One region of the Streptomyces sp. NPDC001351 genome, then DNA from elsewhere that is predicted to be linked to it. Evidence: predicted binding sites of a transcription regulator. Region 1 holds the regulator's gene; each other region holds the start of a gene.
What was found. Region 1 encodes HspR, which represses chaperone genes until heat shock. Its sites were predicted from a motif close to TTGAGNNNNNNNNNCTCAA; they were not measured.
Positions count from the first base shown of each region.

Region 2: a site for HspR is predicted at 6,082-6,100, ahead of lon (endopeptidase La). Genes of this name have one in related genera too.
Region 3: a site for HspR is predicted at 3,495-3,513, ahead of dnaK (molecular chaperone DnaK). Genes of this name have one in related genera too.

Region 1 covers NZ_JBIAWS010000004.1:242,909-252,686, forward strand. The annotation lists gene ACFY1U_RS15950 (alpha-E domain-containing protein) at 1-819, shown strand, start outside; gene ACFY1U_RS15955 (transglutaminase domain-containing protein) at 821-1,675, shown strand; gene ACFY1U_RS15960 (sugar ABC transporter substrate-binding protein) at 1,738-2,853, opposite strand; gene ACFY1U_RS15965 (PA14 domain-containing protein) at 3,146-4,804, shown strand; gene ACFY1U_RS15970 (heat shock protein transcriptional repressor HspR) at 4,882-5,328, opposite strand; gene dnaJ (molecular chaperone DnaJ) at 5,334-6,509, opposite strand; gene grpE (nucleotide exchange factor GrpE) at 6,567-7,223, opposite strand; gene dnaK (molecular chaperone DnaK) at 7,220-9,064, opposite strand; gene ACFY1U_RS15990 (MraY family glycosyltransferase) at 9,160-9,778, opposite strand, start outside.
Region 2 covers NZ_JBIAWS010000002.1:859,444-869,221, reverse strand. The annotation lists gene ACFY1U_RS09645 (nitrate- and nitrite sensing domain-containing protein) at 1-249, opposite strand, end outside; gene ACFY1U_RS09640 (protein phosphatase 2C domain-containing protein) at 629-1,417, shown strand; gene ACFY1U_RS09635 (sensor histidine kinase) at 1,496-2,002, shown strand; gene ACFY1U_RS09630 (MarR family winged helix-turn-helix transcriptional regulator) at 2,020-2,511, opposite strand; gene ACFY1U_RS09625 (lysozyme) at 2,748-3,572, shown strand; gene lon (endopeptidase La) at 3,645-6,059, opposite strand; gene ACFY1U_RS09615 (rhomboid-like protein) at 6,294-7,058, opposite strand; gene ACFY1U_RS09610 (spermidine synthase) at 7,492-8,169, shown strand; gene ACFY1U_RS09605 (response regulator transcription factor) at 8,302-9,039, shown strand; gene ACFY1U_RS09600 (ATP-binding protein) at 9,036-9,778, shown strand, end outside.
Region 3 covers NZ_JBIAWS010000003.1:995,388-1,005,165, reverse strand. The annotation lists gene ACFY1U_RS14745 (ATP-binding protein) at 59-1,120, shown strand; gene ACFY1U_RS14740 (hypothetical protein) at 1,183-2,916, shown strand; gene ACFY1U_RS14735 (OsmC family protein) at 2,975-3,403, shown strand; gene dnaK (molecular chaperone DnaK) at 3,560-5,425, shown strand; gene narI (respiratory nitrate reductase subunit gamma) at 5,429-6,151, opposite strand; gene narJ (nitrate reductase molybdenum cofactor assembly chaperone) at 6,148-6,642, opposite strand; gene ACFY1U_RS14715 (SAM-dependent methyltransferase) at 7,014-7,811, opposite strand; gene ACFY1U_RS14710 (helix-turn-helix domain-containing protein) at 7,853-8,716, opposite strand; gene ACFY1U_RS14705 (helix-turn-helix domain-containing protein) at 8,832-9,668, opposite strand; gene ACFY1U_RS14700 (ADP-ribosylglycohydrolase family protein) at 9,699-9,778, shown strand, end outside.

The sequences.
Region 1 (9,778 bases):
GAGGACCCCTGGCGCGACGAGGACGCGGCCTGCCGGTCGCTGTACGCGATCCTCGGCATGGACGCGGGAGCCGGGCCCTGCGACATGCAGCAGGTCCTGGACCAGCTGGCCTTCGACGCCCGCTCGACGGGCTCCATCGAGGGGGCGCTGGGCGCCGCCCGGCTGAACGCGCGCAGCGCCCGTGAGGCCATCTCCTCCGAGATGTGGGAGTGCCTCAACTCCACCTGGCACGCGCTGGCCGACCAGCGGATGGCGGCCCGCCGTACCGGCCCGTACGCCTATCTGGAGCTGGTGCGCCGCCGGGCCGCGCTCTTCTTCGGGCTCGCCGACTCGACCATGAGCCGGGACGACAGCTGGCGGTTCGTGGTGCTGGGGCGCAGCCTGGAGCGGGTGGACATGACGGTACGGCTGCTGTCGGTGCGCGTGCTGGACGCCGTGCACGCGCCCGACTGGCCGACGCTGTTGAGCGCATCGGGCGCCGATGAGGCGTATGCCCGTGTGTACGGCGGTTTCGGCGACACCCCGCGGGTGGCCGAATTCCTGCTCCTGGACCGGGACTTCCCGCGCTCGGCGCTGCATGCGCTCACGACGGCGGAGGAGTGCCTGACGGCGCTCGGCCGGCCCCGCCAGGACCCCGCGCGCCGCCCCATCGGGCGGCTGCGCACCCGCCTCGAATATCTGGACACGCACGCTCTGGAGAACCAGCTGCCCGCGCTCCTCGGTGACCTGCAGCAGGCCTGCATGGCGTCCGCGGACGCGGTGGCCGAGCGGTTCTTCCCGTACCAGGGGCCCATCGAGTGGGCCCAGGAAGGAGCGTGAGATGACCGCCGAACGCGCACGCCGCCTCCGTATCGAGCACACCACCCGGGTCTCCTACGCCCAGCCCGCGGCCTCCTCGCACAACGAGGTCCGCATGACCCCGCTGACGCTGCCGGGCCAGACCACCCTGGACGCGCGGGTCACCGTCAACCCCACGACCTCCACCTGGTCGTACTGGGACTACTGGGGCACCCAGGTCACCGGCTTCGACCTGATGGACCCGCACGGCGATCTCACCATCACGGCCTCCAGCCTGGTCGAGACCTCCCCGCCGGAGGCGCTGCCGCCCGCGCCCAGCTGGGCGGAGGTCGCCGAACGCATCGCGACCACCCGCCTGTTGGAGTTCGCGAGCCCGACCGGCCGTACGACGGTCCCGGCGAAGCTCGTGAAGAAGGCGCGGAAGGCGGCGGCCGGCCTCGACCCGCACGAGACGGCGGTCGCGGTCTCCGCCCTGGTCGCCGACCGGGTGTCGTACCTGCCCGGCGCCACCAGCGTGAACACCTCGCCCGCGGAGGCCTGGGAGCAGGGCGCGGGTGTCTGCCAGGACATCACCCATCTCACCGTGGCCCTGCTGCGGGGCGTGGGGCTGCCGGCCCGGTACGTCTCCGGCTACCTCCACCCGGAGCGCGAGGCCGAACTCCACCGGCCCGTCGCCGGGCAGAGCCACGCCTGGATCGAGTACTGGGCGGGCGACTGGTGCGGCTACGACCCCACCAACCGCACCCGCGCCGACGAGTCCCATGTCGTGGTGGCCCGCGGCCGCGACTACGACGACGTCACCCCGCACAAGGGCATCTACCGGGGTGTGGCGGGCGGTCCGCCGGACGTGTCGGTGGTGTTCACGCGGGTGGGGTGACCACCACCGACGGCAAAGGGCCGGGGCGCGGCCGCCCCGGCCCTCTCGCGTACCGCCTCCGGCTACTTGAGGCCGATGGCCGAGCACTCCGAGGCGAACTTCGACGTGCAGATCTGGGAGACCGTGTAGATGCCGTCCGCGACGACCGTCGACTTGATGTTCTTCCTCGTCAGCGCGGTCACGGTGACGAGCTGCGCGGGGATGCCCTTGTCGGTGGGGCTGTCGACGGTGTCCTGGGTGAGGGCCTCGAACTCGATCTCCTTGCCCTGCACCTTGGCCACCGCCATCTGCGCGGCCGCCGCGGCCTCCTGCGGGTACGACTTGTACACGCTCATGTACTGCTCGCCCGAGACGATCCGCTGCACGGCCGCGAGTTCCGCGTCCTGGCCGGTGAGCGGCGGCAGCTTGGTGACGCCGGCGTTCTCCAGGGCCTTGACGATGCCGCCGGCCATGCCGTCGTTGGCGGAGTAGACGCCGGCGATGTTGTTCTTGCCGATCGCCGCGATGGCCGCCTTCATGTTGGCCTGGGCGTTCTTCGGGTCCCAGTCCTTGGTGTCGTACGACTCGGCGATCGTCACCTTGCCGTTGAGCTCGGACAGGGCGCCCGCCTTGAACTGCTTGGCGTTCGGGTCGGTGGGCGAGCCGTTCATCATGACGATCTTGTCGGAGGTGTCGGCGTTGCTGCCGAGCGCCTCCAGCAGGGTGCGGCCCTGGACCTCGCCGACGAGTTCGTTGTCGAAGGAGATGTACGCGTCGATCGGGCCCTCGGCCAGCCGGTCGTAGGCGATGACCGGGATGCCGGCGTCCTTCGCCTTCTTCACCTCACCGGCGATGGCGTGCGAGTCCACGGCGTCCAGCAGGATGATGTCGACCTTGTCGTCGATCATCTTCTGCATCTGGGCCGCCTGCTTGGCCGCGTTCTGGCCGGCGTTCTTGTAGTCGACCTTGCCCTGCTGCCTGGTGAGCGCGGCGACCTGCTTCTTGATGATGGGGTAGTCGAAGTTCTCGTACCGGGTGTTGGCCGTCTCCGGCAGCAGCAGTCCCACGGTGACGTCGTTGCCCTTCGTGGGGCTCGCCGAGCTGCTGTCCCCCGACACGTTCAGCACGCCGCAGGAGGAGAGCGACAGAGTCATCGTGGACGCTGCCACGGCGATGGCGGTACGACGCGTGGGACGCATGGTGCTCACTTCTGATGCCTTCCGGACGCGGGCGCAACGTGCGACCCGGGTGACTGAAAAGCCAACGCGGACCGGCCCCCGGGCGTCAAGCGCAACTACTTAACGAGTGCGCAACGCAACACTCCGCCGACCATGTAAAGGCATGACGGAAACGCCTCCAAAGGTTCTTTACGGACTCTCCATGCAACGACAGGCAATCGGAAGGCAAAGATCCGTACAACCAACGCGATTCCTCACGAGTCATGATCACGGCAGCTTCCACCAGCCGTTCCCCTCCCGACCAGAGGACCGAATGATCCCAGCCAGACGCACGACCGCCGCGGCCACGACCGCCGTCGTGCTCTCCACCGCGGCCGGTCTGCTCTCCGCGACGACCGGTCCTGCCGCCGCAGCGACCACCTGCGCCTCGCCCGTCTTCAAGCGCCAGTTCTTCGCGAACACGTCGTTCTCCGGCACCCCGAAGAAGACGGACTGCGACTCCTCGATCGACCAGAACTGGGGGACCTCCGCCCCCGCCGCCGGCCTCCCGAGGGACAACTTCGGCGTCCGCTGGACGGTGACGAGGGGCTTCGGCTCGGGTGGCCCCTTCGCCCTGCCGGTAGCCACCCAGGACGGCATCCGCGTCTACCTGGACGGCGTGCGCAAGGTCGACCTCTGGAAGAACGTGTCCACGACGGTGAAGAAGACCGTCGACATCACGATCCCCTCCGGCAAGCACACCTTCCGCGTCGACTACGTCAACTGGACGGGCACAGCGAACGTCTCCTTCGCCTACAAGCCCCGCACCTCCGCCGACGTCGACAAGGTCAAACCCCTTGCCCCGACGGGGACTTCGGTCGCGTACGACCCGGCGACCGGGAAGGCGAAGCTGACCTGGCCGAAGAACAAGGAGATGGACCTCGCGGGCTACCGCGTCTACCGGCGGCTCAAGGGCACGTCGTTCGGCGCTACGCCGCTTGCGACGACGACCTCGACGTCGTACACCGACACGAGCCTGCCGGCGACGGGCGACACGTACTTCTACGAGGTGCGTGCCTACGACAAGGCGGGCAACGCCTCCGCGGGTTCGGCCGACCAGGGCGTGACGACCGCCGACCGTACGGCGCCCGGACAGGTCACCGGCCTCACGGCGAAGGGCACCACGGCGGGCAACACGGTCGCGTGGGAAGCCTCTTCGGCGGCGGACGTCCACCACTACGAGGTGTGGGGCGCGCCGGAGGGACAACAGGACCTGGACGGTCCCGAGACGGTGTTCGGGACGTCCTTCTCGGACGTCACCGCCGGGACGGGCACGGCGTACACCTACAAGGTGCAGGCGGTGGACGGCGCCGGGAACATCTCCCCGGTCTCCGGCCCGGTGACGGCCACGCGCCCCGAGCCCGGCGCCACGCCCGCCCCGACCGGGCTCACCAGCGCCCTCCACGACGACCGGACCGAGATCCACTGGGATCTCCCCGAGGACGCCCCCCAGTACCGTGTCTACCGCCGCACCGACGGCGGCTGGACCGCCCTCGGGGACCTGCACGGCGGCTGGTGGGAGGACCGCCTCGCTCCCGCGGGCAAGGCGTCCTACTACGTCGTCGCCGTGGACGCCGGCACGGGCGCCGAGTCCGCGCCCTCCGCGGAGATCACCGTCGACCGGCTCGCCAAGGCCACCCCGACCGGCCCGAACGCACCGCGGCTGACGCTGGTCAGGGCGGGGATTCCCGCCCGGCAGGCCGTCCAGGTGACCGCCGCGCCCGGCGCGGGCGACGAGGGACGGGTCCTGAAGGGCTACTCCTGGGAGATCAGCGGCGCCTGCGGCGACAGCGGCACCCGGCTGTCCACCACCGGCTCCCTCTCCTGGACGCCGCCCTACAACGGGCCGTGCACGGCCACCGTGTACGCCGTGGACCCCTACGGGCGGCAGAGCGAGCAGAGCTCGTCGCTGGAGTTCTTCGTCGGCCGCTGACACCGGCCACCGACAACGGCCCGGCATACGGAAGGGGCCCGGAGGTTCGGCCTCCGGGCCCCTGTCACACATGCACGTCAGTCCTGCTGCCGCTTGGGCCGCCACACCACCAGCGCACTGGTCTGCTGGACCTCCTGATACGGCACCAGGTCGCGGCGGTACGACGCGTGCACCGCCGCCTCGCGCTGCTGCATCGCGGCTGCCGCGCCCTCGACCGCCGCCTGGAGTTCGGCGACGCGCTGCTGGAGCGCGGCGACCTGGTTCTCCAGTTCGATGATCCGCTTGATGCCCGCCAGGTTAATGCCCTCGTCCTGCGACAACTGCTGGACCGTGCGCAGCAGTTCGATGTCGCGGGCCGAGTAGCGGCGGCCGCGGCCGGGGGTGCGGTCGGGCGAGACCAGGCCGAGGCGGTCGTACTGGCGCAGGGTCTGCGGGTGCAGTCCGGAGAGCTGGGCCGCCACCGAGATGACGTAGACCGGGGTTTCCTCAGTCAGCTCGTACGGGTTGCGTCGACGGCCGTCCATCGTGGTCATGCTCCCTTCGCGGCCTTGAACAGCTCCGCCCGCGGGTCCTCGCCCGCGGTCGCCTCGCGATACGCCTCGAGTGCGTCACGAGCCTTCCCCGTCAACTCCGCCGGGACACTCACCTCTACGGTGACCAGGAGGTCGCCGCGGGTGCCGTCCTTGCGGACCGCGCCCTTGCCGCGGGCGCGCATGGTGCGGCCGTTGGGCGTGCCCGGGGGCAGCTTCAGGGTGACGGGCGGGCCGCCCAGGGTGGGGACCCTGACCTCGCCGCCGAGCGCCGCCTCCGCGAACGTCACCGGGACGGTGACGGTGAGGTTGTCGCCCTTGCGGCCGAACACGGGGTGCGCGTCGACATGCACCGTGACGTACAGGTCGCCCGCCGGGCCGCCCCGCTCGCCCGGTGCGCCCTTGCCGCGCAGCCGGATGCGCTGGCCGTCCGACACCCCGGCCGGGATGCGGACCTGCATGGTGCGCGAGGACTTGGCGCGGCCCGAGCCCTTGCAGACCTCGCAGGGGTTCTCCGCGATCAGGCCGCGGCCCTTGCAGTCCGGACAGGGGTCGGTGAGCGAGAAGCCGCCGCCGGAGCCCCGCGCGACCTGGCCGGTGCCGACGCACGTCGGGCACACCCGCGGGTTGCCGTTCGCGTCGCCGGTGCCCGAGCAGGCCTTGCAGGGCGCCTGCGAGGACATGCGCAGCGGGACCGTCGCCCCCTCGATCGCCTCGGTGAAGCTGAGGCTGACCTCGGTGTCGATGTCCTGGCCGCGCCTGGGCTGCACCCGGGTGGTGCCGGAGCTGCCGCGGTTGAACAGGCCCCCGAAGACGTCACCGATTCCGCCGCCGAAGCCTCCGGAACCCCCGCCCTGGGCGCCGCCTCCGAAGAGGTCGCCCAGGTCGAAGTTGAAGGAGCCGCCGCCCGCGCCCGGCCCGGGGCGGAAGCCGCCGTTGCCGAAGAGGGCGCGGGCCTCGTCGTACTCCTTGCGCTTCTTGGGGTCGCCGAGTATGTCGTTCGCCTCGGAGATCTCCTTGAAGCGCTCCTCGGCCTTGGCGTTGCCCTTGTTGGCGTCCGGGTGGTTCTCGCGGGCGAGCTTCCGGTAGGCCTTCTTGATCTCGGCCTCGGTGGCGTCCTTGGGGACGCCGAGGACCTTGTAGTAGTCCTTCTCGATGAAGTCCTTGGTGCTCATCCCCGACGCCCCTCCTCTCTCATCGATACAGCGGTCGGTGCTGCGACCGGTTCAAGCTCAGCCCTCGTCCGGGCCACCGCTCTCCTTGTCGTCGGCCGCCTCGGTCGCTTCTTCGGCCTTGACGGTCTGGGCGCCGGGCTGCGGTTCGGCGACGGCCACCCGCGCGGGGCGGATGGTGCGCTCGCCGAAGCGGTACCCGGGCTGCAGAATCGCCACGCAGGTCGTCTCCGTGACGTCCGGCGCGTACGAGTGCATCAGGGCCTCGTGGATCGTCGGGTCGAAGGGCTCGCCCTCCTTGCCGAACTGCTGCAGTCCCATCTTCGCCGCGACGGTCTCCAGCGACTCCGCGACGGACTTGAATCCGCCGACGAGTTCGCCGTGGTCCCGGGCGCGGCCGATGTCGTCGAGCACGGGCAGGAGCTCGGTCAGGAGGTTCGCGATGGCGATCTCCTTGACCGTGATCCGGTCCCGCTCCACCCGGCGGCGGTAGTTCTGGTACTCGGCCTGGAGCCGCTGGAGGTCCGCCGTGCGCTCACCGAGCGCCGTGCGCACCTGGTCCAGCTGGGCCGTCAGACCGGCGATCTGTGCTGCGTCCCCGGCCGGGGCCGCCCCCTCCCCCGAGGAGGGGGAGGCGGCCTGCGGCTCGGCGTCGTCGGGGGTGGCGCCGGAGGGGACGTCGGGCTTCTCGTCGAAGCCCGGGGTCTCCTCCGTCACGCGGCACCGTCCTTGCGCTCGTCGTCCACGATCTCGGCGTCCACCACGTCGTCGTCGGCCTTCGGGGCCTCGGCGCCCGCGGCACCGCCGGCGGCGGCCTGCGAGGCCTGGGCGTCGGCGTACATGGCCTGGCCCAGCTTCTGCGAGACGGCCGCGACCTTCTCGGTGGCGGTGCGGATCTCGGCGGTGTCCTCGCCCTTGAGCGCGGTCTTCAGCTCCTCGACGGACGCCTCGACCTCGGTCTTGATCTCGCCGGGGACCTTGTCCTCGTTGTCCTTGAGGAACTTCTCCGTCTGGTAGACGAGCTGCTCGCCCTGGTTGCGGGTCTCGGCGGCCTCGCGGCGGGCGTGGTCCTCCTCCGCGTACTTCTCGGCCTCCTGGCGCATCCGGTCGACCTCGTCCTTCGGCAGCGAGGAGCCGCCGGTGACGGTCATCTTCTGCTCCTTGCCCGTGCCCAGGTCCTTCGCGGTCACGTGCATGATGCCGTTGGCGTCGATGTCGAAGGCGACCTCGATCTGCGGGACACCGCGCGGGGCCGGCGGCAGACCGGTCAGCTCGAACATCCCGAGCTTCTTGTTGTACGCCGCGATCTCGCGCTCGCCCTGGTAGACCTGGATCTGCACGGAGGGCTGGTTGTCCTCGGCGGTGGTGAAGATCTCGGACCGCTTGGTCGGGATCGTCGTGTTCCGCTCGATGAGCTTGGTCATGATGCCGCCCTTGGTCTCGATGCCGAGGGACAGCGGGGTCACGTCGAGGAGCAGGACGTCCTTGACCTCACCCTTGAGGACACCGGCCTGCAGGGCGGCGCCGATGGCGACGACCTCGTCCGGGTTGACGCCCTTGTTGGCGTCCTTGCCGCCGGTCAGCTCGCGGACGAGCTCGGCGACGGCGGGCATACGGGTGGAACCGCCGACGAGGACGACGTGGTCGATCTCGTTGATGGAGATGCCGGCGTCCTTGATGACGTTGTGGAACGGCGTCTTGCAGCGCTCCAGCAGGTCGGCCGTCAGCTGCTGGAACTGAGCCCGGGTGAGCTTCTCGTCCAGGTGCAGCGGGCCCTCGGCGGACGCGGTGATGTACGGCAGGTTGATCGAGGTCTCGGTGGACGAGGACAGCTCGATCTTGGCCTTCTCGGCGGCCTCACGCAGACGCTGCAGGGCCATCTTGTCCTTGCCGAGGTCCACGCCGTGGCCGCCGGCGAACTGCTTGACCAGGTAGTCGACGATGCGCTGGTCCCAGTCGTCACCACCGAGGTGGTTGTCGCCGTTGGTGGCCTTCACCTCGACGACGCCGTCACCGATCTCCAGGAGGGACACGTCGAAGGTGCCGCCACCGAGGTCGAAGACGAGGATCGTCTGGTCGTCCTTGTCGAGGCCGTACGCGAGCGCCGCCGCGGTCGGCTCGTTCACGATGCGCAGGACGTTCAGACCGGCGATCTCGCCGGCCTCCTTGGTCGCCTGGCGCTCGGAGTCGTTGAAGTAGGCCGGGACGGTGATGACCGCGTCGGTCACCTTCTCGCCCAGGTAGGCCTCGGCGTCCCGCTTCAGCTTCTGCAGGATGAACGCGGAGATCTGCTGCGGGTTGAAGGGCTTCCCGTCGAGCTCGATCTTCCAGTCCGTGCCCATGTGGCGCTTCACGGAACGGATGGTCCGGTCCACGTTCGTGACCGCCTGGCGCTTGGCGACCTCGCCGACGAGCACCTCACCGTTCTTCGCGAAGGCGACGACGGACGGCGTGGTCCTGGCACCCTCGGCGTTGGTGATGACGGTGGGCTCGCCGCCCTCCAGAACGCTGACGACGGAGTTAGTCGTGCCCAGGTCGATGCCGACCGCACGTGCCATGGTGAATTCCTCCAGCTGACTTGAGTGGAACGGACTCAAGTGTGCACGACGCCCCGTCGATGGGTCAACAGACCTGAGTCGGACCGACTCAACTCTTATCCGTTCCTTACACGCAATGGCCCGCTGACCTGCGTCGACTGCGTGGGCACGGACCGCCGGAGACCGTACACGGGCACCCGAAGGAGCATGAGTACGACGACGAGTACCACCGCCCCCACCCAGTACACGGCGGACAGGGCGGTCCACCCGATATGCATGAGCACTCCGACGAACACCCCGGCGAAGGCCCCGATTCCGGGCAGCACGGTCGCCCCCTGCGGAGTGAGCCCGAGCCGCCGCAGCCGGTGGGCGACATGGTCGGGCCCGCCGCGCAGCAACGGCCGCCCGGCCAGCCTCCGGGACAGGACCACGAGGAGCACGTCCGCGCTCGCCAGGGCGGTGAGCGAGAACAGCACTGCCGCACTGGGCGCGAGCGCGTAGCCCGCCCGGGTGAACACGGCCGACGCGGCGAGCAGGAACCCCGTGAACAGCGAGCCGCAGGCGCCGAGCCCCACGCGCGCGGGCGGCCAGTTGTGCATGAGGAACCCGGTCAGCGCGGCGGCCAGCACACTCAGCAGTACCGCGAGCCCGTCCATCAGCTCGGCCGCCGCACAGGCCCCCACCCCGAAGGCGGTGAGCACCCCGACGGTCCCCGCGAGCGCGTCCGCATGGTCG
Region 2 (9,778 bases), on a different contig from region 1:
GTCCTGGGTCCGCCCGGCGAGCGTCACCAGGTCCTGGGAGTCACTGAGCTGCCCGGAGGCGGAGAGGACGGAGGGGAGACCGGCCCCGGCTATCGCGGCGGCCACCACGGCCACGGCGACGACGAGCCGGTTGCGCACATGCGTGGGCCGGCCCTTGCCGGTGGTGGTGGCGGTGCTGCCGGACGTGTGCTCCACGCCCGCTGCGGGGTCCGTCTGCTTGCCTGTACGACGAGGCCGCGTCTTGTGCACCGGTGCTCGCAATCCTGACTCGTGGTACTCATGGGCCCGGGTGTGACGCTCCGTCAACTGACGTCGACTGTACGTACGCCCAGTACGGTGCCGACCCTCCCAGTGCCGGTGGGCAGTGGACGAGCATCACCTGACCCGCCACCCGAAGGAGTGAACATCGGAGGAGAGTTGGCGGGCAAGTTCCTGGGAAGGGTTCAGCGGCCCTGTGCGGCAGGCCGGTTGGACGTCCGCGCCGGGCGGTGGCAGTATTCGCCGCCACGGCTTCCCGGAACAACGGATTCCACCCCAAACAGGGCGTCTGACCTGCGCGAGTGCGTCAATTCCGCGACCGATGCCAGGCTTTGGCGAACCTTGTGAAGACGTCGTGCAGACTGGCCGAATGCATACGGAACTTGTTTCGGAGCCTGGTGATCCCACCTACCCCAACGAGGACTTCGCCGCGGCCACACTCCCGGCTTCCGGCCAGGGCGGGACCCTCGTCGTCCTGGACGGGGTGACGCCACCGCGCGACGGGACGGGCTGTCTGCATTCGGTCCCCTGGTACACGTCCCGTCTCGGCGGAGCCCTGACCGAACTGACCGTTTCCCTCCCGGATGTTCCGCTCCAGGAGGCGCTGGCTCGTGCCGTCACGCGTACGGCCGAGGCCCATGCGACCACCTGTGACCTTTCTCACCCACGCACCCCACAGGCAACGGTGGTGGTGGCGCGGTGGGGCGTGGAGACGCTGGAGTACCTGGTCCTGTCGGACTCGGCCCTGCTGGTGGAGTCACCGGAGGGCACGGTCACGTCCCTCCTGGACGACCGTCTGTCGCGGCTGCCGCGGTCGTCCCTGGCGACGGACGCCCTCGTGGACTCAACGGTCCGGAACAAGGAGGGCGGCTTCTTCACGGCGGCCGCGGATCCGGCCGTGGCGGCGCGGGCGGTGACGGGCGTGCTGTCGCGGGGCGACGTGCGGGCCCTGGCCGCCCTGACGGACGGCGCCACCCGGTGGGTGGAGAAGTTCCGGGAGGGCGACTGGGCGGACTGCTTCCGCTTTGTGCGGAAGGAGGGGGCGCAGGCGCTGGTCGACCGGGTACGGATGCTGGAGCGGGCCGACGCGGAGGAGCGGAGATATCTGCGGCGCAGCAAGACGCACGACGACGCGACGGTCGTGTACGTGGAGTTGTGAGCCGGTGGGCTACTTGACCGCGTTGCGTGACGTGCGGGGTGCGCAAGCTGCGCGGCCTCGTCGAGGACGTCCTGGAGGTTGGCCCGCCAGGAAGCCGACGCGGTGCCGGTGGAGACCGAGACCCACCAGGTCAGCGCGATGGCCCGGCGCGCGGTCGCCGGGCTCGACGGAGCTGAGGGCACGGTCGGGGTGCGGATCGTCACGGACGCGCTCGCGGGGACCGATCCACGGCGCGTGGAGCGGATCCCCACCAACCTGGTCGCCGACGCGCTTCGTCATGGCGCCCCGCCGGTGACGGTCGAGGTGGACGTGGAGAAGGACCGGGGCGGCGACGGACCGGTCGTGCGGGTCCGCGACCACGGCCCCGGCTTCCCGCCCGACCTGCTGACCGTCCTCACCCCCTCCGGTCCCCAGCGGTTCCGCACCGGCTGCGGGTCCGCGGGAACGGGCCTGGGCCTGGGCCTAGGCCTGGGCCTGGCCATCGCCTTCGGTCAGGCCCGACTGTTCGGCGCCCGTCTCACCTTCCGCAACCACCCCGACGGGGGCGCGGAGGCGACCCTGCGCCTCACCGGTGCCGGCGCCTGAAGGCAGCCGGGCGGGGCCTACTTCTCCATCCCCCGGTTCAACTCCCCCAGCAGCCGCGCCAGTTCCGCCACCTCGCGGCGGTCCCAGTGGGCCAGCTGGCTCACGTAGCGCGCCCGCCGGGCGTCACGGACCTTGCTCACCCGGCGGTGGCCCTCCTCGGTGAGGTGGACCAGCCAGGCCCGCCCGTCCGCCGGGTCGGGTTCGCGGGCGACCAGGCCCAGGTCCTCCAGGGCGCGCAGCTGGCGGGACATGGTGGCCTTGCCCACGCCGATGTAGGCGGCGAGCTCGGTGGCGCGCAGGCGGTCGTGCTCGTCGAGGCGTACGAGGAGGCCGTACGCAGCGGACTCCAGGTCGGGGTGGACCTCGCGGGCCATCTCGCCCTGGCTGGCCCGGGCGCGCCGCAGCAGAACGGTCAGTTCGCGCTCAAGGGACAGGTATTCCTGGTCCGCGCCGCTCGGTGACGTCTGGGACGACAGTCCGCCCTCGTCCCCGTTTCCGCCTTCGTGCACGTCAGCCCCTGCCTCGGTTTTCCCGATCCTGAAAGTTTCCGCCAGACCCCGTCGTTGCCGCAGCTCCACAAGTATTTCGCAGGGCTAGACCAACGGCAGCCTCCGGCCCCCCTTCCCACCGGCTCTTCTACGTGCGTAGCTTCCTTACCAGGAAATGGCCGACATGCCCACGCCAACGGCGTCTCGGCCCTGCAGCGCTTCCCCACCGAGCATCACCGAGCCCTCGGAGGCACGCTATGCCCGTGCACAGATCCGGATCGGTCCGCCCCCGGCGCCTCTTCCTCGCCGGGCTCCTGCTCGCCGCCCTCTCCCTGGCCCTCACCGCCCCGGCCGACGCGGCCGGCACAGCCAAGCCGCCGCGCGGCTCCGCCCGCATGGGCATGGGCGTCCTCGCCCACGACGGGCGGAGCGGCACCCCCGCCCCCACCGCCGCCACCCAGACGGAGGGCGTCGACGTCGCCGGCTACCAGGGCAACGTCGCCTGGTCCACGCTGTGGAGCAGCGGGGTCAAGTGGGCGTACACGAAGGCGACCGAAGGCACGTACTACACGAACCCGTACTTCGCCCAGCAGTACAACGGCTCGTACAACGTCGGCATGATCCGCGGTGCGTACCACTTCGCCACCCCCGACACCACCAGCGGCGCGACCCAGGCGAACTACTTCGTCGACCACGGCGGCGGCTGGTCCAGGGACGGCAAGACCCTCCCCGGCACCCTCGACATCGAGTGGAACCCGTACGGCGCCGAGTGCTACGGCAAGTCGGCGAGCGCGATGGTCAGCTGGATCGCCGACTTCCTGAACACGTACAAGGCGCGCACGGGCCGGGACGCCGTGATCTACACGGCGACGAGCTGGTGGAGCGACTGCACCGGGAACTACGCGGGCTTCGCCTCGGCCAACCCGCTGTGGATCGCTCGGTACGCGTCGGACGCCGGGACGCTGCCGGCAGGCTGGGGCTACTACACGATGTGGCAGTACACGTCGTCCGGGCCGACCGTCGGTGACCACGACAAGTTCAATGGAGCGCTGGACCGGGTGCAGGCACTGGCCAACGGCTGAGCCGTCGATACGCAGGGCGAAGGCCCGGGCCTCCCTCACGGGACCCGGGCCTTGCCTGTCCGGTGGCGTCCGTCACGCCGCCACCGGAACCTCCGGCTTCGCGTCGCTAGTGGCGGGCGCGAGGGCCAGCTCCAGGACCTGGCGGACGTCGGTCACGGCGTGGACGTCGAGCTTGTCCAGCACCTCCGCCGGGACGTCGTCCAGGTCGGCTTCGTTGCGCTTCGGGATGATCACCGTGGTGACACCCGCCCGGTGCGCGGCGAGCAGCTTCTGCTTCACGCCGCCGATGGGCAGGACGCGGCCGGTCAGCGAGACCTCGCCGGTCATCGCCACGTCCGTGCGGACCAGGCGCCCGGACAGGAGGGACGCCAGGGCCGTCGTCATCGTGACGCCCGCGCTCGGGCCGTCCTTCGGGACCGCGCCCGCCGGGAAGTGGATGTGCACTCCACGGTCCTTCAGGTCCGCGACCGGCAGCTCCAGTTCGGCTCCGTGGCTGCGCAGGAAGCTCAGCGCGATCTGCGCCGACTCCTTCATCACGTCACCCAGCTGACCGGTGAGCGTCAGGCCCGCCGCACCCGTCTCCGGGTCGGCCAGGGACGCCTCCACGTACAGGACGTCGCCGCCCGCGCCGGTGACCGCGAGACCGGTCGCCACGCCCGGGACCGCCGTGCGGCGCTCCGCCGGGTCCTGGGCGGACTCGGGCACGTGGTGCGGCCGTCCGATCAGGCCGCGCAGGTCACCGTCCGTGATGGTGAACGGCAGCTCACGGTCGCCCAGTTCGTGCTGCGCCGCGACCTTGCGGAGCAGCCGGGCGATCGAGCGCTCCAGGGTGCGGACGCCCGCCTCGCGGGTGTACTCGCCGGCGAGCTTGCGCAGCGCGCTCTCGTCGATGGTGACCTCGTCCGACTGCAGCCCCGCACGCTCCAGCTGACGCGGCAGCAGATGGTCCCGGGCGATGACGATCTTCTCGTCCTCGGTGTAGCCGTCCAGGCGGACCAGCTCCATGCGGTCGAGCAGGGCCTCCGGGATGGCCTCAAGGACGTTCGCCGTGGCGAGGAAGACGACGTCGCTCAGGTCGAGTTCGACCTCCAGGTAGTGGTCGCGGAAGGTGTGGTTCTGCGCCGGGTCCAGGACCTCGAGGAGCGCGGCCGCGGGGTCGCCGCGGAAGTCCGAGCCCACCTTGTCGATCTCGTCGAGCAGGACGACCGGGTTCATCGAACCGGCCTCCTTGATGGCGCGGACGACACGGCCGGGCAGCGCGCCGACGTACGTACGGCGGTGGCCGCGGATCTCCGCCTCGTCACGGACACCGCCGAGGGCGACCCGGACGAACTTGCGGCCCATGGCGTGCGCGACGGACTCGCCGAGCGAGGTCTTGCCGACGCCGGGCGGGCCGACGAGGGCCAGTACGGCACCGCCGCGGCGGCCGCCCACGACGCCGAGGCCCCGCTCGCTGCGGCGCTTGCGTACCGCCAGGTACTCGGTGATGCGCTCCTTCACGTCCTCCAGGCCCGCGTGCTCGGCGTCCAGGATCGCCTTGGCGCCCTGGATGTCGTACGCGTCCTCGGTGCGCTCGTTCCACGGCAGTTCGAGGACGGTGTCCAGCCAGGTGCGGATCCAGGAGCCCTCCGGGGACTGGTCGCTGGACCGCTCCAGCTTGTCGACCTCCTTGAGCGCCGCCTCGCGGACCTTCTCCGGCAGGTCGGCGGCCTCCACGCGGGCGCGGTAGTCGTCGGACTCCTCGCCGTCCTGCTCGCCGTTGAGCTCCCGCAGTTCCTTGCGTACGGCTTCCAGCTGGCGGCGGAGCAGGAACTCGCGCTGCTGCTTGTCGACGCCCTCCTGGACGTCCTTGGCGATGGTCTCGGCAACGTCCTGTTCGGCGAGGTGGTCGCGCAGATGCTGGGTGGCGAGCTTGAGGCGGGCGACCGGGTCGGCGGTCTCCAGCAGCTCGATCTTCTGATCGGTGCTCAGGAAGGGCGAGTATCCGGAGTTGTCGGCCAGGGCGGAGACGTCGTCGATGGCCTGCACCCGGTCGACCACCTGCCAGGCGCCGCGCTTGCGCAGCCAGGCGGTGGCAAGGGCCTTGTACTCCTTGACCAGCTCGGTGACGTGACCGGGCAGCGGCTCGGGCACGCTCTCGTCGATCCTCGTCCCCTCGACCCACAGCGCCGCACCCGGGCCGGTGGTGCCCGCGCCGATCTTCACGCGGCCGCGGCCGCGGATCAGGGCGCCCGGGTCACCGTCGGCGAGCCGGCCGACCTGCTCGACGGTGCCGAGCACACCCGTGCCCGGGTACGTCCCGTCAATGCGTGGCACCAGCAGGACCTTGGGCTTTCCCGGCTCGGAGCGGGCGGCGGCCTGGGCGGCCTCCACCGCGGCGCGTACGTCGGTGTCGTTGAGGTCCAGCGGAACCACCATGCCGGGCAGCACGACCTCGTCGTCGAGCGGCAGCACGGGCAGGGTGAGCGGTGTGGACGTCGATGCCATGATCTACCCTCCGGCAGTCAAGTTGAGTTATGCCGACTCAATGCATGGCGCTCCGCCAATGTTCCCGGGACCCCGTTCGCTGTCAGCGATCACGGCGGTGAGGTGGGCGTTTACTGGGGGCTGCCGCCCCCAGACCCCCGCTTCGGCCCTCAAGGGGCCTTGTCCTCAAACGCCGGACGGGCTGAGAAGACACAACGCCGGGCGAGGTGAAAAGAATCCGCGATCGAGCGGCAGTCAGGCCGTGGTCGTGCGGTACCAGCGGCGGATCATCGGCCAGGTCGCGATGCCTATGGCCAGGGAGATCAGGTGGCCCCAGTTGCTCAGCGGGTCCGTGAACTCGATCAGGTCTTCGACCAGCATGCCGCCGAACAGGACCAGCACCGGCCAGCGCAGCCAGGGCGTGAGCAGCCCGGCCAGGGCGCCGACACTGGCGGCGACGCCGAAGCTGATGCCGTAGTCGAAGCGGTGCAGTGAGCTGTCGGGGAGGTGGCCGACGAGGACGGCAAGGCCGATGGGGACCTCGGTCGCGAGGGTGGCCAGGACATGGCCGAGCAGGAAGACGACGGCCGTGCGCGCCCCGCCTATCCGCCGCTCCAGCGCCGTCAGGACGAGCAGAAAGCAGACCACGTACGGCGACGCGATCCCGCCCGCGATCCACAGCGCGCTGGCGAGCAGCACCAGCACGGGCGTCTGCACGAGGTGTGCGACGTCGGTGCTGGAGGCCTGGAGCAGGGTGTCGACGAGGGACGGGGCGGCGTACGTGGTGATCAGTGTGGTGAGCGCGAGGACCGCCGCGTAGGCGAAGGTGAACGGCGTACCGGTGGGGGTCGGCAGGAGGCGCCAGGGGCGGAGGGCGCGTACCGCGGGGAGCGGCACCTGCACGGTCGGTACGGCGACGGTGACCGCGCCGCGCTGACGCGGCATACCGTCGAGAAGTTCGGACACGTCGGGAAGGGGCGCGACCGAGGGTTCATTGTCGGCCGTCGCGAGGGGTTCCACGGTGCGGCGCTCCTTCCGTTGCGCCCCACCCTTCGCAACCACAGGGGTCCCTGTCTGTGACCGACGCCACGCTGGAGGCGATTCATAGCAACCTCTCATGCTTTTCCTGCGTCAGAGGACAACCCCTGCTTCCTGATTTCGTCCTCTACGGCCTCAGCGGGTCGACCTCCCTGGCGTGCGCCGCGCGGGTCGCGGGTCCCGGTCGCCGGTGCGGCGGACGGACGCCTCGCCGATGGCGCCGTCGCGGGGGGCAGAGGCGGAGGCCTGCAGCCGCCCGCCCCCCGTCCCCGGCCTGCGCCGAGCTCCAACGCCATCCCCCGCCGCAGCAGTTGAGCCCAGCACGTCCCCACGTCCCACGAACGGGTAATTCGCGGGGGGTGCGACCCCGGTAATTCCCCTGGCCGTAAACCCGAGTTCGTGCAGGATGGAGGCCATGACCGCCATCTACGACACCCCTGTGGTCCTGGACCGACGCGAGGGCCCGTACGGCGAGGTCGTGCTCCGCCGGCACGGCGAGTTGCTGCAGATCATCGCCAACGGCTGCTTCCTGATGGACACCTCGGACGGCCGCTCGGAGCGGCTCCTCGTGGACGCCGCGCTCGACGCCCTGGGCCCCCGCACGGCGCCGGACGTGCTGATCGGAGGCCTCGGCGTGGGCTTCTCGCTCGCACACGCGGCCGCCGACCCGCGCTGGGGCGCGATCACGGTCGTGGAGCGCGAGCGCGCCATCGTCGACTGGCACCTGAACGGCCCCCTCGCCGCCCTGTCGGCCGAGGCCGTCGCCGATCCGCGCACCCAGATCGTGGTGACGGATCTGATCGAGTACGTCCGTGAGACATCCGCCACTTATGACGCCCTCTGCCTGGACATCGACAACGGCCCCGACTGGACCGTCACCGAGGGCAACGACGATCTCTACTCGCCCGCCGGACTGACAAGCTGCGCAAGGGTGTTGAAGCCAGGCGGGGTGCTGGTGGTGTGGTCCGCGCAGCCCTCTCCGGATTTCGAAGAAACCTTGCGGAATGCCGGGTTCCAACAGGTGCGTACCGAAGAGATCCCGGTTGCCCGTGGCGTTCCCGACGTTGTGCACATCGCCGTCCGACCTGGATAGCCGTGGGACGGTGACTCCCCGTACTCTGCTTCTCTGGCGCAGATCATTCAAGCGTCAATCGCAAGCATGCGCAGGCATGAGCCAGGTAACGGATCACCCCACGGATTCCGGAAAGCAACTCAGGGGCGGGCGATGGAGCAGACCCACACATCCCACAACGGCACGACGGCGAGCCCGGGCGCGCAGCGCAGGGTCCTGGTGGTCGAGGACGACGCGACCATTGTCGACGCCATCGCGGCCCGCCTGCGCGCAGAGGGTTTCCTCGTGCAGACCGCGGGTGACGGCCCGGCCGCCGTCGACACCGCCGAGGCCTGGCAGCCCGACCTGCTGATCCTCGACATCATGCTGCCGGGCTTCGACGGCCTGGAGGTCTGCCGCCGTGTGCAGGCCCAGCGCCCGGTGCCGGTGCTGATGCTGACCGCGCGTGACGACGAGACCGACATGCTGGTCGGGCTCGGCGTCGGCGCCGACGACTACATGACCAAGCCGTTCTCCATGCGGGAGCTGGCCGCACGCGTGCATGTGCTGCTGCGCCGGGTGGAGCGGGCCGCACTGGCCGCCGCGACGCCCAGAAGCGGCATCCTGCGCCTCGGCGAGCTGGAGATCGACCACGCCCAGCGGCGGGTGCGCGTGCACTCCGAGGACGTGCATCTGACGCCCACCGAGTTCGACCTGCTGGTCTGCCTCGCGAACACCCCACGCGCGGTGCTCTCCCGTGAGCAGCTGCTTGCCGAGGTGTGGGACTGGGCGGACGCCTCCGGCACCCGTACGGTCGACAGCCACATCAAGGCGCTGCGCCGGAAGATCGGCGCCGAGCGGATCCGCACGGTGCACGGCGTGGGCTACGCGCTGGAGACCCCGACGCCATGAGCGGCGATCCGGCCGGCCGGAGAAGCCCCGGGGAGCCCTGGGGCGGTGTGAGCCCGTTCTCGATCAAGACCAAGCTGGGCGCGCTCGTCGTCATCGCGGTCCTGATCACCACCGGGCTGATGATGATAGCGATGCGCACGGCGACGGAGCTGCGCTTCATCACGGTCTTCTCGATGATCGCCACCCTGCTGATCACGCAGTTCGTGGCCCATTCGCTGACCGCGCCGCTGGACGACATGAACGCGGTCGCCAAGGCCATCTCGCACGGCGACTACACCCGCAGGGTGCGCGAGAACCGCCGCGACGAGCTGGGCGACCTGGCGCAGACGATCAACCGCATGGCCGACGACCTGGAGGCCCAGGACCGCCAGCGCAAGGAGCTGGTGGCGAACGTCTCGCACGAGCTGCGCACGCCCATCGCGGGCCTCAGGGCGGTGCTGGAGAACATCGTCGACGGTGTCTCCCCGGCCGACCCGGAGACCATGCGTACGGCCCTGAAGCAGACCGAGCGGCTCGGCCGGCTGGTGGAGACGCTGCTGGACCTGTCCCGGCTGGACAACGGGGTCGTACCGCTGCGCCGGCGGCGCTTCGAGGTGTGGCCGTACCTGTCGGGCGTGCTGAAGGAGGCCAACATGGCCGTGCCCGCGCGCGCGGGCATCGCCTCCGGCTCCGGCAGCCACACGCGCACGGACGTCCATCTGCACCTCGACGTGTCCCCACCGGAGCTGACCGCGCACGC
Region 3 (9,778 bases), on a different contig from region 1:
CGTCCGCTCACACTGTTCGAGTCGAACCTTCCTCGAACACTCCTCAGGAGCCGCTGCCTTGCAGGCTGCCGTCACCGTCACTCCCGCCCGTATCCCCGAACTCCTTCTCGGCCTCGCCACCGTGCGGCCGGTCTTCATCTGGGGCGCGCCCGGCATCGGAAAGTCCTCCCTCGTGCGGGACTTCGCCGAGTCGCTGGGCCTGGAGTGCGTGAGCCTGCTCGGCACCCAGCTCGCGCCGGAGGACCTGATCGGCGTCCCGCAGATCCGCGACGGACGGTCGGTGTTCTGCCCGCCGGAGGCGATCGCCCGCGACGAGCCGTACTGCCTCTTCCTGGACGAGCTCAACGCGGCCACCCCGGACGTCCAGAAGGCGTTCTACTCCCTGATCCTCGATCGCCGCATCGGCAACTACGAGCTGCCGAAGGGATCGATCGTCATCGGTGCCGGAAACCGCGCCACCGACAACGCGCTCGCCCGCCCCGTGGCCTCCGCCCTCGTCAACCGTCTCGCCCACGTCCATCTGGAGGCTTCCGCCAAGGACTGGCTGACCTGGGCCGCGAACAACGACATCCACCCCTGGATCCTCGACCACCTCACCGACCGGCCCGACCACCTGTGGTCCAGGCCGCCGAAGACCGAGGAGCCCTTCTCCACGCCCCGCTCCTGGCACATGCTCTCCGACGCGCTGCACTCCTTCGGCCGCGACCTCGACGAGGAGACACTGAAGGTCCTCGCGCACGGCACGCTGACGCCCGCGCACGCCACGGCCTTCTGCGGCTACGTCAAGATCGTGCGCAGCCAGTTCGGGATCGAGGCGATCGTCAAGGGCGACGCCCGCTGGCCGAACCGCATCGAGGACCGCGACCTGCTCTACTACCTCGCCGAGTCCTTCCGCGGCCGTCTGATCAAGGAACTCCCGGTCAGCAAGGAGCACATGTCGGCGAACGGCCGGCAGACCGCGTACCGCGCCAAGTCGCTGCTGGTGCAGCTCGCCGAGATCTCCGTCGAGGTCGCCCGGACCGTCATCGCCTCCGACGCCGACGGCAACCCCGTCCTGCCCTCGTGGTTCCTCATCGAGGCCGCCCGGGACATGCCCCGGCTGGTGGAGGCGCGGCGGTGAGCCGTACCAAGGGCAACGGGCAGAAGAAGCGGGACCTCGCGGCCGAGGCGTTCGCGGCGGGGATGGCGCTGGTGGAGGCGAACCCGGCCCTCGCGGCCGTGGAGTTCGACGTCTGCCGCGACGAGGAGTGCGAGATCGCGCCCCGCGACGGACTCGTGGTCGTCGACTCCGCTGCCGACCTGCACGTCCACCCGCACCGGCTGGCCGAACCCGCCGCCTGGGCCTGGGCCCTCGCCCACGCCGTCCTGCACCTCGGCTTCGGACACGTCCCGGCGGCGAAGGGGGAGCGCACCCAGCCGGACCGCTACGACCTCGCCGCACGCTGCGTCGTCGTCAACCGCTTCCTGCTGAACTTCACCATCGGCGAGACCCCCGAGGCGCTGCCCGCCTCCTACCCCGACGGCGACGAGGAGCAACTCGCCGCGCGCTGGCGGCGGGACGGGCTCCCACCCGCGTACGAGCGCTGCGGCACGGCCGGCGGCGAGCCCGACCAGCTGCTCCTGACCTGGCACGGGTACTACGGCCCGCCCCCGGACCACCAGCTGGCGTTCGCCACCGCCCTGACCCGGACCGTGTCCGCGGCGATGGACATGGCGGGCGGCCGCCGCGACTCCCTCAGCGGGGAAGTCGCCCCGCAGCGCCCCTGGGAGCGGGCCCTGAGCTGGTTCATCTCCTCCTACCCACTGCTCGGCGGCATCGCGGCAGGCATCACACTCGTCGCCGACGCCGAACTCGCCCGCGCGCACGGCATCTCCGTGGCTGCGGTGAACGCCGAGGCCGGCGAGATCTACCTCAACCCGCTGCGCCGGTTCGAGGACGAGGAATGGCGGTTCATCCTCGCCCACGAGATGCTGCACGCCGCCCTGCGCCACGGCGACCGCTGCGGCACCCGCGACCACTACCTCTTCAACATCGCCTGCGACTACGTGATCAACGGCTGGCTGCAGGAGATGCAGGTCGGCACCATGCCGGAGGGCCTCCTGCACGACCCGGCCCTCACCGGCCTCTCCTCCGAGGAGGTCTACGACCGTCTCGTCGGCGACCTGCGCCGCATGCGCCGCCTGTCCACCCTGCGCGGCAAGGGCAGCGGCGACATGCTCGGCGCCCCGCTGGGCCCGCCCGGCGCGTACGTCGACCTCGACGAGTTCTACCGCCGGGGCCTGAGCCAGGGCCTGGACCTGCACCAGCAGCAGGAGCGCGGCTTCCTCCCCGGCGGCCTGGTCGAGGAGATCCGCACCCTCAGCCACCCGCCCCTGCCCTGGGATGCCCGACTGGCCCGCTGGTTCGACGAGTTCGTGCCCAGCCCGCAGCCCGTACGGACATACGCCCGCCCCTCGCGCCGCCAGGCCTCCACCCCCGACATCCCGCGCGCCGGCCGCTGCTTCCCGCCCGAGGAGATCGCCCGCTGCACCTTCGGCGTCGTCCTGGACACCTCCGGCTCCATGGACCGCACCCTCCTCGGCAAGGCCCTCGGAGCCATCGCCTCCTACGCCGAGGCCCGCGACGTCCCGGCCGCCCGCGTGATCTTCTGCGACACGGCCCCGCACGACGCGGGCTTCGTGCCGGTCACGGAGATCGCCGGCCGGGTACGCGTCCACGGCCGCGGCGGTACGGTCCTGCAGCCGGGCATCGACCTGCTGCACCGGGCGGACGACTTCCCACCGGGCGCGCCGGTACTGGTGATCACGGACGGCTGGTGCGACGTCCTGCGGGTGCGGCGCGAGCACGCGTATCTGATCCCGCAGGGGGCGCGGCTGCCGTTCACCGCGCGTGGGCCGGTGTTCCGGGTGCGGTGAGCCGGAATGTGATCGGATGGTGTCCTACAGGAACAGCCAGAATTCGAAGGGATTCATCGTGGCAACCACGCGCTCCGCACACACCGTCTGGGAAGGCAACCTGCTCGAGGGCAACGGTGTCGTCTCCTTCGACTCCTCCGGTGCCATCGCCGAGCAGCCGGTGACCTGGGCCTCGCGCTCCCAGGACGCGAACGGGAAGACCAGCCCCGAGGAGCTGATCGCCGCCGCGCACTCCAGCTGCTTCTCCATGGCGCTGTCGCACGCCCTGGCCGGCGCCGGCACCCCGCCCACCAAGCTGATCACCTCGGCCGACGTGAATTTCCAGCCGGGTGAGGGCATCACCGGCATCCACCTGACCGTCGAGGGCACGGTCCCCGGCATCGACAACGACGCCTTCGTCGCCGCCGCCGAGGACGCCAAGAAGAACTGCCCGGTCAGCCAGGCCCTCACCGGCACGACGATCACCCTGTCGGCCAAGCTCGCCTGACACCCGCCCGCGTCCCGGACGTCCTTCGGTGCCGCGCCCCCGACACAGGGGGCGCGGCACCGTCGTTTCCGGGTACCCGGAGTACGCGGCATTGACAACAGCGCACTCAAGTTTTGTGCTGGTGTGTGAGGAGTGCCCTGGCGGAAGGGGACGGAGATGGCACGTGCGGTCGGGATCGATCTGGGGACCACGAACTCGGTGGTGGCCGTGCTGGAGGGCGGCGAACCCACCGTCGTCGCGAATGCGGAGGGGGCCAGGACCACACCGTCGGTCGTGGCCTTCGCCAAGAACGGCGAGGTGCTCGTCGGGGAGGTCGCGAAGAGGCAGGCCGTGACCAACGTGGAGCGGACCGCCCGCTCCGTGAAGCGGCACATGGGCGACGCGAGCTGGCGCTTCCCCGAGCAGGGCTCCGTGGACGGCACCCGCTACCGGGCGCAGGAGCTGTCCGCGCGGGTGCTGCAGAAGCTGAAGCGGGACGCCGAGTCCTACCTCGGCGAGGACGTCACGGACGCCGTGATCACCGTACCGGCGTACTTCGACGACTCCCAGCGGCAGGCGACCAAGGAGGCAGGGGAGATCGCGGGCCTGAAGGTCCTGCGGATCATCAACGAGCCGACGGCCGCGGCCCTCGCCTACGGCCTGGACCGCGGCGAGGAGCAGACCGTGCTGGTCTTCGACCTCGGCGGCGGCACCTTCGACGTGTCGCTGCTGGAGATCGGCGACGGCGTCATCGAGGTCAAGGCCACCAACGGCGACACACACCTGGGCGGCGACGACTGGGACCAGCGGATCGTCGAGCACCTCGTCAAGAAGTTCAAGGGGCAGTACGGCATCGACCTCGCGGGCGACAAGATGGCCGTGCAGCGGCTGCGCGAGGGCGCCGAGAAGGCCAAGATCGAGCTGTCCAGCTCGTCCGAGACGACGATCAACCTCCCCTACATCACCGCCTCCGCCGAGGGGCCGCTGCACCTCGACGAGAAGATGACCCGCGCCCAGTTCCAGGAGCTCACCGCCGATCTCCTCGACCGCTGCAAGACCCCCTTCCACCAGGCGGTCAAGGACGCCGGCATCAAGCTTTCCGCGGTCGACCACGTCATCCTCGTCGGCGGCTCCACCCGGATGCCCGCGGTCACCGACCTGGTCAAGGAGCTCACCGGCAAGGACCCGCACAAGGGTGTCAACCCCGACGAGGTCGTGGCCGTCGGCGCGGCCCTCCAGGCCGGCGTCATCCGCGGTGACGTCAAGGACGTGCTGCTCCTCGACGTCACCCCGCTGTCCCTCGGCATCGAGACCAAGGGCGGCATCATGACGAAGCTCATCGAGCGCAACACGACCATCCCGACCCGGCGTTCGGAGATCTTCACCACGGCCACCGACAACCAGCCCTCGGTGGGCATCCAGGTCTACCAGGGCGAGCGCGAGATCGCCGCGTACAACAAGAAGCTCGGCGTCTTCGACCTCACGGGTCTGCCCCCGGCCCCGCGCGGGGTCCCGCAGATCGAGGTCGCCTTCGACATCGACGCCAACGGCATCATGCATGTGTCGGCCAAGGACCTCGCCACCGGCCGCGAACAGAAGATGACGGTGACCGGCGGCTCGGCGCTCCCCAAGGACGACATCGACCGCATGATGCGGGAGGCCGAGCAGTACGCCGAGGAGGACCGAAAGCGTCGCGAGGCCGCCGAGACCCGCAACCAGGCCGAACAACTCGTCTACCAGACGGAGAAGTTCATCCGCGAGAACGAGGAGCGGATCCCCGCCGACACCAAAGCGGAGGTGGAGGCGGCCGCCACGGAACTCAAGGGCCTGCTGGAACACAACGCCGACACCAACGAGTTGCGCACCGGCGTCGAGAAACTCGCCACCGTCAGCCAGAAGATGGGCCAGGCCATGTACGCCCAGGCCGACCAGGGCGCCTCCGGAAGCGGCACCGAACAGCAGACGTCACCACAGGACGAGGAGGGCGTGGTCGACGCCGAGATCGTCGACGAGGACCGCGACACGAAGGGCGGCGCGGCCTGACCGTCACACGCCCGTCTTCTCCCAGCCCCGCCGCTCCGGCCGCGGTCCCAACTGCCTGGGCTCGCGGCTGCGGTGGGCCACGTACGGGCGGAACAGGTACTGCACCGGCACGCTGAACACATGGACCAGGCGGGTGTACGGCACCAGCGCGATCAGCGCCATGCCGATCGTCGCGTGGACCCGGTACAGCACCGGCACGCCCTCCATGAGGTCCGTCCTCGGCTGGAGCGTGAACAGGCTGCGGGCCCAAGGGGCGATGGACGCACGGTAGTTGTAGCCGTCGCCGGAGACATGACTGAGCTTGGCGGCCATGCCCAGCCAGATGGCGGCGATCAGGACGACGTACATGAGCTTGTCGTTGACGGTCGTCGCCCGGAACACCGGGGCGTGCGTGCGGCGGCGGTGGATGAGCAGCAGGATCCCGGCGACGGCGAGCGCGCCGGCCACCGTGCCGCCGTAGAGCGAGAACAGGTGGTACGTGTGCTCGCGGGCGCCGATCGAGTCGGTCCACGACCGGGGGACGAACAGGCCCACCAGGTGGCCCGCCAGCACGAAGAGGATGCCGTAGTGGAAGGCCGGGGAGGCGATGTTCAGCAGCTTCGACTCGGACACCTGCGACGAACGCGTGGACCAGCCGTACTTGTCGTAGCGGTAGCGCCAGATCAGGCCGGCGACGAGCAGGGCGAAGGCGGCATACGGCAGAACGCCCCACAGGAGCGTGGTCATGAGCGAACCTCCGTGTGGGGGATCGGCAGGGTGGCGCACACGGCATCCAGGACGGATGCGTACGGGGTACCGAAGTCGGTGAGCCGGGCCCGCAGCCGCCCGAGGCCCCCGCGGTGTTCCGTGAGGAGGTCCGTGTCGCCGGTGCGGGCCGCGAACTCCAGTACCGCGGGCAGGAAGTCGGGCGGTTCCTCGCCGGTGAACTCCAGGCCGGCGGCGCGGTAGACGTCCTTGAAGCGGACCAGCGACCTGCCGCGCCGCCGGGTGTCGCCCTCCCGCCACCAGCTCAGACAGAGGCTGTGCCGGTTCTTGAAGTCGAAGACCTGGACGTAGTGGGCGGCCAGTTCGCCGGGCGGGGTGAGGGCCGCGTGGTCGGTGAACTCCCGCAGCTGCGGGGCCGCCTCGCGCAGCAGGGGCAGCCGGGCGCGGAAGCCGTCGTCGGGATAGGTCAGGCAGAGCGCTGCCGCCTGGTACAGCACGGCGTCCGAGGGCATCAGGCCTCCTTGGTCTCGTCCGTGGTCCGGCGTCTTCGCAGGGCGTGGAAGTGCGCCACCGACACCAGCGGCAGACGGCTGGATGCCGGCCCGGGCGAAGACGGGGGCTCCGGGCCGGGCGAGAGCCTCGTGGTACAGCTACGGCAGACGCCCCTGACGCAGCCGCGGGGTTCGCACTCGGGCCGGTCGGGGGCGGTGGCTGCGGACCGCAAGAAGCATCTTGCGCGCAGCAGCGCCGCTCCCGGCCCGGCGGGCGTTGTTCGCGGTTCGGCCACCTGCGTCGCTCCCTTGCTCACCCCGTGCTTCGACGCTAGGGGCGGGCGGAGGAACGCACCTGTTCATGGCGCCCGTATGGGTGCTCGTGCACGACGTCAGGGCTTGCGGGCGACCCCCGCGTACACCGGAACGATGCCCTCCGTCTGCGCCGCCACGTCCTCGGCCTCCGGCCGCCACCCGGTCACCGGGATCACGCCGGGGCCGAGCAGCTCCAGGCCCTCGAAGAAGCGCTGGAAGTCCGTGATCGAGCGGGGGAAGAGCGGGGTGCCGCTCGCGCGGAAGGCGCCCGCCGCCTTCGCGATGGCCTCCGGATTGAGGTCGGGGGTGACCTGCGAAAGGATCAGATGGCTGCCCGGGGCGAGCGCCGCGACGTACTTCGCCAGGAGGTCGTGGACGCCGTCGTCCAGGTAGTGGGTCAGCGCCACCAGCGACAGCGCGACCGGCTGTGCGAAGTCCAGGGTCTCGGCGGCCTGCCGCAGCAGGGTGTCGATGTCCCGCACGTCCGCGTGCACATACTCCGTGCGGCCCTCCTCGGAGCCGCGCAGCAGTGCCTGGGCGTGCCGCAGCACGATCGGGTCGTTATCCGCGTACACCACCCGGGACTCCGGCGCCACGGCCTGCGCCACCTGGTGCAGATTGGGCTCGGTGGGGATGCCCGTGCCGATGTCCAGGAACTGGCGGATCCCGGCCTCGGCGACGGTGCGGACGGCCCGGTGCATGAACCGCCGGTTGGCCCGCGCCCCGCGCACCGCGCTGTTGTCCACGGCGAGGATCTTCCGGGCCAGCTCCTCGTCCACCGGGTAGTTGTCCTTGCCGCCCAGCAGCCAGTCGTACACGCGGGCGGGGTGCGGCCGGCTGGTGTCGATCTGCGGTGCGGCGTCGGATCCGGTCATGCGGGGTCTTCTCCTCCGGTCGGACAGGTGTAGTGGGTGGCTCAGAAGTCCTCGCGGTGCTCCCGCAGGATCTTCTTCGTGCGCTGGGCCGACGCGGCCCGCGCCGTCATGTGGTCGAGGACCTCCAGATGCGCGGAGACCTCCGTGCGCGAGTCGAGGTACAGGGCACCGGTCAGATACTCGGTGAAGACCATGTCGGGCAGCTCGGGCTCGTCGAAGCGGAACAGGGTGAAGGGTGCGTACGTCCCCGGGTGCGGGCCGTCCTTGAACTCGGCGATCTGCAGCGTGACCCGGTCCCGCTCGGCGAACTCCAGCAGCTTGTCCAGCTGCTCGCGCATCACCTCGCCGCGGAAGCTCACCGGGCGCCGCAAAACCGTTTCGTCCATGATCACCCACAGATGGGGCGGATCCGGGCGGTCCAGCAGCCGCTGCCGCGCCATCCGCAGCGACACATGCCGCTCGATGGTCTCCGGACCGGTCTGCCCGACGGTGCCCGCCTCCATCACCGCACGTGCGTAGTCCTCGGTCTGCAGCAGCCCGGGCACGAAGTGCGGCTCGTAGGAGCGGATGATGCCGGCGGCGCCCTCGAGGCTCACATACAGGCTGAACCAGTCCGGCAGCACGTCGTGGAAGCGCTGCCACCAGCCCGGCCGGTTGGCCTCCTCGGCCAGGGCGACGAACGCGGCCGCCTCGTCGTCCGGGACGCCGTACGTCTCCAGCAGCACCTGGACGTACGGGATCTTCAGGGCGACCTCGGCCATCTCCATCCGCCGTACGGTCGCGGGGGCCACCCGCAGGACGCGTGCGGCCTCCTCCCGCTTGAGCTGTGCCGCCTCGCGCAGTTCCTGCAGGCGTCTGCCGAGCACCACCTGGCCCACGGTGGGCGCGGGACGCCGCTCACTCACGCCACGCCTCCCCTACGCGCCGAAGCAACCGCGCAGTAGTGTGTCATGTTCCGCCGCCAGTCTCACGGGTTCCGGGAAGAGGCGCTCGCCACGCGGGCCGTCCGGCGGACGTCCGTCAGGGCATCAGCGACTGGAGGTACTTGACCGTCGCCGGGTCGGCCGGAAGAAGCGTCTCGATGGCCAGTTCGGCGACCGTCACGTCCATGGGCGTGTTGAAGGTGGAGATGGACGAGACGAAGGACAGCGTCCGGCCCTCGTGCTCGATCTGCATCGGGAGCGCGAAGTAGGGGACGGGTTCCGCCGGTTCGGGGCCCTGACTGTGTTCCCGCTGCGGCACCGGGTAGGCCGCCACCTCCTCGTACAGCGCCCGCAGTGGTGCGGAGCGGTGCAGGGCGATCTCCCGTTCCATCTGCGCGAGCAGATGTCCGCGCCACTCCGGGAGGTTGCGGATGCGCGGCGCGAGGCCCTCGGGGTGCAGCGTCAACCGCATGGCGTTCAGCGGGGGTTCGAGCAGGGACTCCGCGACGCCGTCCAGGAACATCGTCATGCCCCGGTTGGCCGCGACCACGTCGTACACCGAGTCGACGACGAACGCCGGGTAGGGCTCGTAGCACTGGATGAGGCGTTCCATGCCCTGGCGCAGGGCGTCCAGCTCGGGCGAGTCGAGCGGGGTCTCCGGGTAGTGCGGGGCGTAACCGGCCGCCAGCAGCAGGGAGTTGCGCTCGCGCACCGGGACGTCGAGATGCTCGGCGAGCCTGAGCACCATCTCCTCGCTCGGCCGCGAACGGCCCGTCTCGATGAAGCTGATGTGCCGCGCCGAGGAGTCGGCCCGCAGCGCCAGCTCCAGCTGACTCACCCGGCGGCGCTCGCGCCAGGACCGCAGGAGGGGGCCGACGCTCTTGTCGGAGGGGCCGGTCGTGGAGGTGGCGGTTCCGGTCGCGACAATGGCCATACGTACGACCGTAGTCGAGGAGCGCAGCAGATGACCTGGCCGTTGAAGCCGACCTTGGAGACCGCCGCGGTGTACCGCGCCCGAGTGCGTGGCTGTCTGTTGGGCGGGGC